DNA from 4 places in the Rahnella sp. BIGb0603 genome. Region 2 is predicted to be linked to each of the others. Evidence: predicted binding sites of a transcription regulator. Region 2 holds the regulator's gene; each other region holds the start of a gene.

Evidence for each region. The regulator CRP, encoded in region 2, controls carbon source genes, mostly activating them, when cyclic AMP is high. The targets are predictions, from matches to a motif close to ATGTGANNNNNNTCACAT.
Region 1: the regulator CRP is predicted to act here: its motif matches at 1,052-1,069, upstream of M2403_RS19555 (2-hydroxycarboxylate transporter family protein).
Region 3: the regulator CRP is predicted to act here: its motif matches at 1,148-1,165, upstream of M2403_RS11280 (ABC-F family ATPase).
Region 4: the regulator CRP is predicted to act here: its motif matches at 1,474-1,491, upstream of rbsD (D-ribose pyranase).

What each region holds. Positions count from the first base shown of each region.
Region 1 covers NZ_JANUEX010000008.1:21,732-23,939, forward strand. The annotation lists gene M2403_RS19550 (sensor histidine kinase) at 1-821, opposite strand, end outside; gene M2403_RS19555 (2-hydroxycarboxylate transporter family protein) at 1,141-2,208, shown strand, end outside.
Region 2 covers NZ_JANUEX010000009.1:27,961-30,168, forward strand. The annotation lists gene M2403_RS20655 (LysR substrate-binding domain-containing protein) at 1-242, shown strand, start outside; gene M2403_RS20660 (OsmC family protein) at 244-651, opposite strand; gene crp (cAMP-activated global transcriptional regulator CRP) at 1,014-1,646, shown strand; gene M2403_RS20670 (YccS/YhfK family putative transporter) at 1,708-2,208, shown strand, end outside.
Region 3 covers NZ_JANUEX010000003.1:631,372-633,579, forward strand. The annotation lists gene M2403_RS11275 (nucleoside-specific channel-forming protein Tsx) at 112-999, shown strand; gene M2403_RS11280 (ABC-F family ATPase) at 1,188-2,208, shown strand, end outside.
Region 4 covers NZ_JANUEX010000010.1:5,602-7,809, forward strand. The annotation lists gene rbsA (ribose ABC transporter ATP-binding protein RbsA) at 1-965, opposite strand, end outside; gene rbsD (D-ribose pyranase) at 973-1,392, opposite strand; gene kup (low affinity potassium transporter Kup) at 1,606-2,208, opposite strand, start outside.

The DNA of each region.
Region 1 (2,208 bases), on a different contig from region 2:
CCGCTTTGCGTAAAGAACGCGGGCGGCGTATGGAGCACTTCTTCCAGCGGTTTGCCGATCAGCTCGTTTTCCGGCTGACGGATATCGAGTAATTCCCGGGCGGCGCGGTTAATGGAAATCAGCTGCTTCTCGGCATTAATCGCAAATACGCCTTCATACATGGCTTCCAGCAACGCTTTTTGCTGGCGAACCAGCAGCGCAATATCCTTGGGTTCAAGCCAGAACATCTGTTTTTTGACGTTACGGGTAAACATCCACGAGAAAATAAACAGCAGTAATAAAAGAAGAAGACCGTATAAACCGGCCTGCGCCAGACGGTGACCGTTAATATTGTCGATGTAAGACGTGAGATAGCCGACCGACACAATGCCGATGACCTGATTATTTTCGTCGAGGATCGGCGCTTTGCTGCGTAATGAAACACCGATGCCGCCCTGACGCACCGATATAATGGTTTTCCCGGCCAGCACCTCCGCGTTATCGCCGCCAATCATCGGCAGATCTATTCTGTCCGGGGATTCCGAGTGATAAAGATGCCGCTCGCGGACGTCACCAATCACGATATAACTCGCATCACTCTTATCGCGTAACGGCTGGATAAGACGGGCAATTCCCGGCACATCGCGACGGGCGACTTTCTGCGCCAGCCCCGGCATCAGCGCGATTTCGCTGGCCTGAACTTTGGCGCGTTGCCCCAGGTCGTGATGCAGCTGGCGGTCAATAATATGAAATAAAATAGCGCCCAGCAGTGCCAGCAACAGGCAGGAAAATACCACCAGAGATAAAAAGAGCTTTACCTGAAAAGGTAATCTTAATTTCATACATCCCGCCAAAAGCCAGCCCTGACACACACATCGAATAAGCCTATCACGGCGAAAACGCTGCCGTAATCTGACATAAGCGAAGTTGTGAACGAAGAAGATAAATAGAATGTAATTCACACAGTGATTGCAAGGTTAATTGCGGGTTTTACTACTTATCTGATAATCCTTATAAATTTGGACGCATTAACTCCATAAACACCATAACAACCTTTATCCCTGCGGCCTTAATTTGAACAACCTCACATCCGCCTGACCGGCCATTTTCATATGCTCAGATCATCAATAAGAAAAGTATTACCAAGAAAGAGGCAATGCCATGAGCACAACCGACGATTCCTACATCGCTGTCAACAAAACAAAAGCTTCCGGCCTGTCTGCCAGACAAAAATGGTGGCACATTCTGGATAACTACAAGATAGGGATTATTCCGCTGCCGTTTTTCCTGCTGGCGGGCGTGCTGATCCTGCTGGATTGCCTGAACGGCAAACTGCCCAGCGATATCGTTGTGATGGTCGCGACGCTGGCCTTCTTCGGCTTTGCCTGTGGCGAATTTGGAAAGCGGCTGCCGGTGGTCGGCAAACTCGGCGCGGCGGCGATTTGCGCCACCTTTATTCCGTCCGCGATGGTGCATTACGGTCTGCTGCCGGACGTTGTGGTCGATTCCACGGTCAAATTCTATAAATCCACCAACATTCTCTATCTCTACATCTGCTGCATTATTGTCGGCAGCATCATGAGCATGAATCGCCAGGTGCTGATCCAGGGCTTTATGCGGATCTTCGTGCCGATGCTGTGCGGGGAAGTGGTCGGGATGATCGCCGGAATGGCGATGGGTACCGCGTTAGGTTTACCACCGGTGCAAACCTTCTTCTTCCTGATCCTGCCTATCATGGCCGGTGGCGTGGGTGAAGGCGCGATCCCGCTGTCGATGGGCTACGCGACTATCCTGCATATGGAGCAGGGCGTGGCGCTGGGGCGTATTCTGCCGATCGTGATGCTCGGCGGCCTGACAGCGATTGTGCTGGCGGGCGTACTGAACCAGCTGGGGAAACGTTATCCGCATCTCACCGGCGAAGGTCAGCTGATGCCGTCGAAGAAAGGTGAACTCGGCAGCGGGACTGATGAATTCGAAGGAAATCCGGGCGTGAATGCGCTGGCCTGTGGTGCGCTGCTGGCGATCCTTCTGTACATGGTCGGGATGCTCGGACAGAAATGGATCGGCCTGCCCGCGCCGGTCGGTATGTTATTTGCGGCAGTGCTGGTGAAACTGGCTAACGGCGTGTCACCGACCATTCAGCACGGCTCGATGACGGTATATAAATTCTTCCGCACCGCGGTGACTTATCCGGTGCTGTTCGCGGTGGGCGTGGCGATTACGCCTTGG
Region 2 (2,208 bases):
TAAGAACGGATTCGGTAGTGTGCGGGCTGAATATGGTGTTGCAGTCGGATTATCTGACGATTGTGGCGAAGGCCATGCGCGCGCCGTTCGGCTTACAGGACAGGCTTTGCCTGCTCAATATCGATACGCTGCCGGAAGCGGAATATTGCGTGCTCTATTCGCAGAAATCGCCGCTGACGTTTGCCGCGCGGCGATTTCTGGATTTACTGCGAAGTCAGTGCCAGTCGTACCACTGGTCGTGACTTATTCGGCGTTCACTACTTCAAAACTGTGGGTGATTGTCGCGGCTTTGCCCAGCATCAGGGAAACGGAGCAATATTTTTCCGCAGACAGGCTGACTGCGCGTTCCACAATTTTATCCGTCAGGTCTTTGCCGGTGACGATGAAATGCAGGTTGATGTGCGTGAACAGACGCGGTGCTTCTTCGCGGCGCTGAGACGTCAGTTTCACTTCGCAGTCACGCACGTCGTTGCGGCCTTTTTGCAAAATAGACACTACATCAATCGCGCTGCAACCGCCCGCCGACATCAGCAACATTTCCATCGGGCTCGGGGCTTTGTCGCCCGCATTACCATCCATTGTGATCTGATGGCCCGACGCTGACTCACCTAAAAACGTCAGCCCTTCTACCCATTTTACGCGTGCGTGCATGTGCTCTTCTCCCGGTGGATAAATTCGTCAAATTTTCCCCTCAGACTACCCTTTCACCCAAAAACTGGCAACGTAACCCGATCGCCATCATGCTGAAGCGAGACAACAGAAGACAGCATTGCAAACCTGTGTTACAAACAAAGCCGAAACATACTTTCCAGTAAATTGCGGTGACGGTTTTTGCGGTTTAAGAACAGAACCCACGGTGTTAACAGCAATAATCAGGCTGTTTCACTCCGACATCCGCTTGCAGCATTTCTGGGGAGTTATATGCTGAAAGGGCGCTTTTTAAAGTAAGTGCCGTACAGGGAACTCTGAGCCCTGTGATTTTGGGCAGCGATAACAACAGAGGATAATAGCAAATGGTTCTCGGCAAGCCACAAACAGACCCGACTCTCGAATGGTTCCTGTCTCACTGTCATATACATAAGTATCCTTCTAAAAGTACGCTGATTCACCAAGGTGAAAAAGCCGAAACGCTGTACTACATCGTGAAAGGGTCGGTTGCCGTCCTGATTAAAGATGAAGAAGGCAAAGAAATGATACTGTCATACCTTAACCAAGGTGACTTCATCGGCGAGCTGGGACTCTTCGAAGAAGGGCAGGAACGCAGTGCCTGGGTGCGTGCTAAAACTGCCTGCGAAGTGGCTGAAATTTCTTATAAAAAATTCCGCCAGCTGATTCAGGTAAACCCGGATATTCTGATGCGTCTTTCCGCGCAGATGGCAAACCGTCTGCAAGTGACGTCAGAGAAAGTCGGCAATCTTGCCTTCCTCGACGTAACAGGCCGTATCGCGCAAACTTTGCTTAATCTGGCTAAACAGCCTGATGCAATGACCCATCCGGACGGGATGCAAATCAAGATAACCCGTCAGGAAATCGGCCAAATCGTCGGTTGTTCACGTGAAACAGTCGGACGTATTCTCAAAATGCTGGAAGATCAAAGCCTGATCTCCGCACACGGTAAAACGATTGTCGTTTACGGCACACGTTAATCCCTCAGAAATTGGCGCGACAGCTAACTGTCGCGCCTTTTTTATGGGCTAAGCTTTACGCATGACGCTATGGCGAAGACTGTTCTATCATCCCGAAGTTAACTACGCGCTGCGCCAGACGCTGGTGTTGTGCCTGCCTGTTGGCATTTGCTGGCTTTTTGGCAATCTGCAAATGGGTCTGCTGTTCTCTCTGTGTCCCGCCTGCTGCAATGTCGCGGGTCTGGATACGCCACACAAACGCTTTTTCAAACGTCTGATGGTCGGCGGCACGCTTTTTGCCCTGAGCAGCATTCTGCTGCAAGTGATGCTGGAAAGCTGGCACATTCCCCTGCCGCTCATCATGCTGTCGCTGGCGTTACTGCTGGGCGTGACCGGTGAAATCAGCCCGCTGCATGCGCGTCTGTTGCCCGGTGCGCTGGTGGCGACCATCTTCACGCTGAGCATGGTGGGTCTGCGTCCGATGTGGCAAGCTCCGGCGCTGTTCGCCGCAGGCACCGCCTGGTACGGTATCTTTAACTGGGCGTGGTTTCGTATTTCAAAAGAACAACCGATGCGCGAAACC
Region 3 (2,208 bases), on a different contig from region 2:
TGTTTATTGCACTATGTGCAGCAATCGGTTGCGGATCACAGTTTTAGGGTTCTATTTATGCAACGTCTGAAAGTGGCAAGGCGTTGTCCCACCCCCGCTTCTGGTAAAAATATGAAAAATAAAATTATTGCAGCAGGCGCTTTGATGGCTTTGTCCTACAGCGCGACCGTGCTCGCTGATGATAGCAAGGGCGAATTTGTTTCTGACTGGTGGCACCAGAGTGTTAACGTTGTTGGCAGCGCCGACACCCGCTTCGGGCCTACTCTGCGTAACGATGTTTATCTTGAATATGAAGCGTTTGCGCACAAAGACTGGTTTGATTTCTACGGCTATATCGATATTCCTAAAACCTTCGGTGCGGGTAACGGCAACGATACCGGTATCTGGGATAAGAACGGTTCTCCGCTGTTTATGGAAATCGAACCACGTTTCTCTATCGATAAGCTGACCGGCACTGACCTGAGCTTTGGTCCGTTCAAAGAATGGTACTTCGCGAACAACTATATCTACGATATGGGCCCGGACAGCGATAACCGTCAGAACACCTGGTATATGGGTCTGGGTACCGACATTGATACCCATCTGCCGATGAGCCTGTCTCTGAACGTGTATGCAAAATACCAGTGGGAAAACTACGGTGCAGCGAACGAAAACAGCTGGGACGGCTACCGTTTCAAAGTGAAATACTTCGTTCCTCTGACGCAGCTGTGGGGCGGTAACCTGAGCTACATCGGGTTCACCAACTTTGACTGGGGCTCAACACTGGGCGATGACGATTTCCGTGACCTGAACGGCAACAAAGCGCGTTCTAATAACTCTATTGCGTCCAGCCACATCCTCTCGCTGAACTACACACACTGGCATTACTCGTTCGTGGCGCGTTATTTCCACAACGGCGGCCAGTGGGCCGACGGCGCTGAGCTGAACTTCGGTAACGGTAATTTCGACGTGAAATCTACCGGCTGGGGTTACTACGGCGTGATCGGTTACAACTTCTGATTTCAGTGGTTAACCCAAAAAAACCCGGCTGATGCCGGGTTTTTTGCATTTCTGACCCTCTGATAATCCTGCGCATAACACACTTTTTTAGCTATTGAGTGAAAAATGAACACAACTACAGGCGATCCCATCGCGCCGTTGTGGCATAATGCGCGCCAAATCACATTTCCCAATGAAGAGCGAGCGTTGTGCTAAGTACTTACAACATCACCATGCAATTCGGCAGCAAGCCGTTATTTGAAAACATTAACGTCAAATTTGGCGGCGGTAACCGCTATGGCCTGATTGGCGCGAACGGTTGTGGTAAATCCACTTTCATGAAAATCCTCGGTGGCGATTTAGTGCCATCAGGCGGCAACGTGGTCCTCGACCCGAACGAGCGTCTGGGTAAACTGCGCCAGGATCAGTTCGCATTCGAACAGTTCAGCGTGCTGGACACCGTGATCATGGGCCACACCGAATTGTGGGAAGTGAAGGAAGAGCGCGACCGCATTTATGCAATGGCAGAAATGAGCGAAGAAGACGGCTACAAAGTGGCTGATCTGGAAGTCGCTTACGGCGAAATGGACGGCTACAGCGCCGAATCCCGCGCCGGTGAACTGCTGCTGGGCGTTGGTATTCCCGTTGAGCAACATTACGGCCCGATGAGCGAAATCGCACCGGGCTTTAAACTGCGCGTATTGCTGGCTCAGGCGCTGTTCTCTGACCCGGAAATTCTGCTGCTCGATGAACCGACGAACAACCTGGACATCGATACAATTCGCTGGCTGGAACAGGTGCTGAACGAGCGTAACAGCACCATGATCATCATTTCGCATGACCGTCACTTCCTGAACATGGTCTGTACGCACATGGCGGATCTGGACTACGGCGAGCTGCGCGTTTATCCGGGCAACTACGACGAATACATGACGGCGGCAACGCAGGCTCGTGAACTTCTGAGTGCTAATAACGCCAAGAAAAAAGCGCAAATAGCCGAGCTGCAATCGTTCGTCAGCCGCTTCAGCGCCAACGCCTCCAAATCTAAACAGGCAACTTCCCGTGCCCGTCAGATTGATAAAATTCAGCTCGACGAAATCAAAGCGTCCAGCCGCCAGAACCCTTACATGCGTTTTGAGCAGGACAAGAAATTGTTCCGTAATGCGCTGGAAGTGGAAAAAATCACTAAAGGTTTCGACAACGGTCCGCTGTTTAAAAACCTGGGTCTGA
Region 4 (2,208 bases), on a different contig from region 2:
TGCGGTGAATGGGTGACGACTTCGCGCCCATCAAGCGACACATAGCCACTTTTACGCGGCAACGCGCCGTAGAGAATTTTCATCAGTTCGGTACGGCCTGCGCCCATCAAACCGGAAATCCCGAGAATTTCACCGCTGTGCAGATCAAAACTGACGTTATCCACACCCGGCCCGCTGACATCACGTACCTGCAGACGCAGCGCACCGCGCTGATGATTAATACGCGGGTACTGTTCTTCGAGGCGGCGACCGACCATCATTTCAATCAGCGAGTCTTCTTCCAGCGAACTGACCGGACGCTCTGCGATAAACTGACCGTCACGGAATACGGTCACGTCATCACAGATTTCGAAGATTTCTTTCATACGGTGAGAGATATACACCACGCCACAACCCGCAGCTTTCAGCTCGCGGATCACGCTAAATAAAGAGGCAGTTTCGGTGTCGGTCAGGGCATCCGTCGGTTCATCCATGATGATGACTTTGGACTCAAAGCTCAGCACCTTGGCAATTTCGACCATCTGCTGGTCGCCAATTGATAATTCGCCAACCAGACGATTGCTTTTGTAGCGCAAGTTCAGGCGTGCCAGCAGTTTATCGGCTTCGGCATACATCTTTTTCCAGTTAATGCGGCCAAAACCGTTCACAAACTCCCGGCCCAGAAAGATGTTTTCAGCGATGGTCAGCTGTGGGATCAGGTTCAATTCCTGATGGATGATGCCAATTCCGGCTTCCTGAGAAGCTTTCGGGCCATTAAACGCCGCTTCCTTACCGAGAAAATGTACTGAGCCGGCATCTTTCTGGTAGATGCCGGTCAGCACTTTCATCATGGTGGACTTGCCCGCGCCGTTTTCTCCCACCAGCGCCATCACACGTCCCGGATAGACGCTGAGCGCCGCGCCGGAGAGTGCTTTCACGCCAGGAAAGGCTTTATCAATGCCTGTCAGTTGCAGCAAAGGTTGCATAAAGACCTCAGAAGGTTACGCCGGCACACAGAATAATGTTCGCGTAGGGCGAACATTCCCCGCTGCGGATCACAGCCCGACTTTTTTCGCTTTGCGCTTTGAATGCCTCATGACTGACGTAATCCAAAGCAATGGTGTTTCCCTGGTGTTGTTCGAGTTGTGTCAATCGGGCGAGTAACGCTTCATGGAGTTGAGGATTTTTAGTGAGGATTTCCTCTGCGAGGATAGCCCGCTCAACCTGCATCTCGTGTGTCACTACCTCTAAGACTTGTAAAAAGGTGGGCACTCCCTGAGTTAGCGCCAGATCGATGCGTTGGCAAGCTGCTGGCACCGGAAGTCCGGCATCGCCAATAACCAGCTGATCGGTGTGACCTAACCGGGCAATAATATTTGAGATTTCGGCATTTAACAGCGGTGACTTCTTCATTGTGTACTCCTACAGCGAAACGTTTCGCTCACGGATGAGTTTATGAGACTCAGCGGGCAAGGCAACGAAGATGTGATGGAATTGTGATCAGCGTCGAAACGTTTCGCTGAATGATTCAGAAACCACGCAGAAATTTGAGTTTGGTGATTATTAAAGGGGTGAAGAAATAAAACAGGGCACCCGAAGGCGCCCTGTGAGCGGCAGAAAAAAGCGTTAAATTTCTACCTGTGTACCGAGTTCGATCACGCGGTTCGGCGGAATTTCAAACTGATCCGGTGCACGCAATGCGTTACGGCTAAGCGCCATAAAGAGTTTGCCACGGAAATAGAGATACCACGGTCGCTTGGTCAGGATCAGCGATTCGTGCGACATAAAGAACGAGGTTTCCATCATCCGGCACGGCAATCCTTCCAGACCACAGCGGTGGAAGACTTCTTCCACATTCGGCGTTTCTTTAAATCCATAACTCGCCACCACGCGCCAGAATGTCGGCGAAAGCTGCTCAATGGTGACGCGCCGGACATTATGCACATAAGGCGCATCTTCGGTGCGTAACGTCAGCAATACTACGCGCTCATGCAACACTTTGTTGTGTTTGAGGTTATGCAGCAGCGCAAACGGGATCACGTTGATGGCGCGCGACATATATACCGCCGTGCCCGGAACACGAACCGGCGGGGATTTTTCCAGGGACGCGATCATCGCTTCCAGAGAATTGCCGTGTTCGTTCATGCGGCGCATAAGGCGGAAGCGCTCGCTTTTCCAGGTGGTCATGACGATAAACATGCACAGGCCGAGCGTCAGCGGCAACCAGCC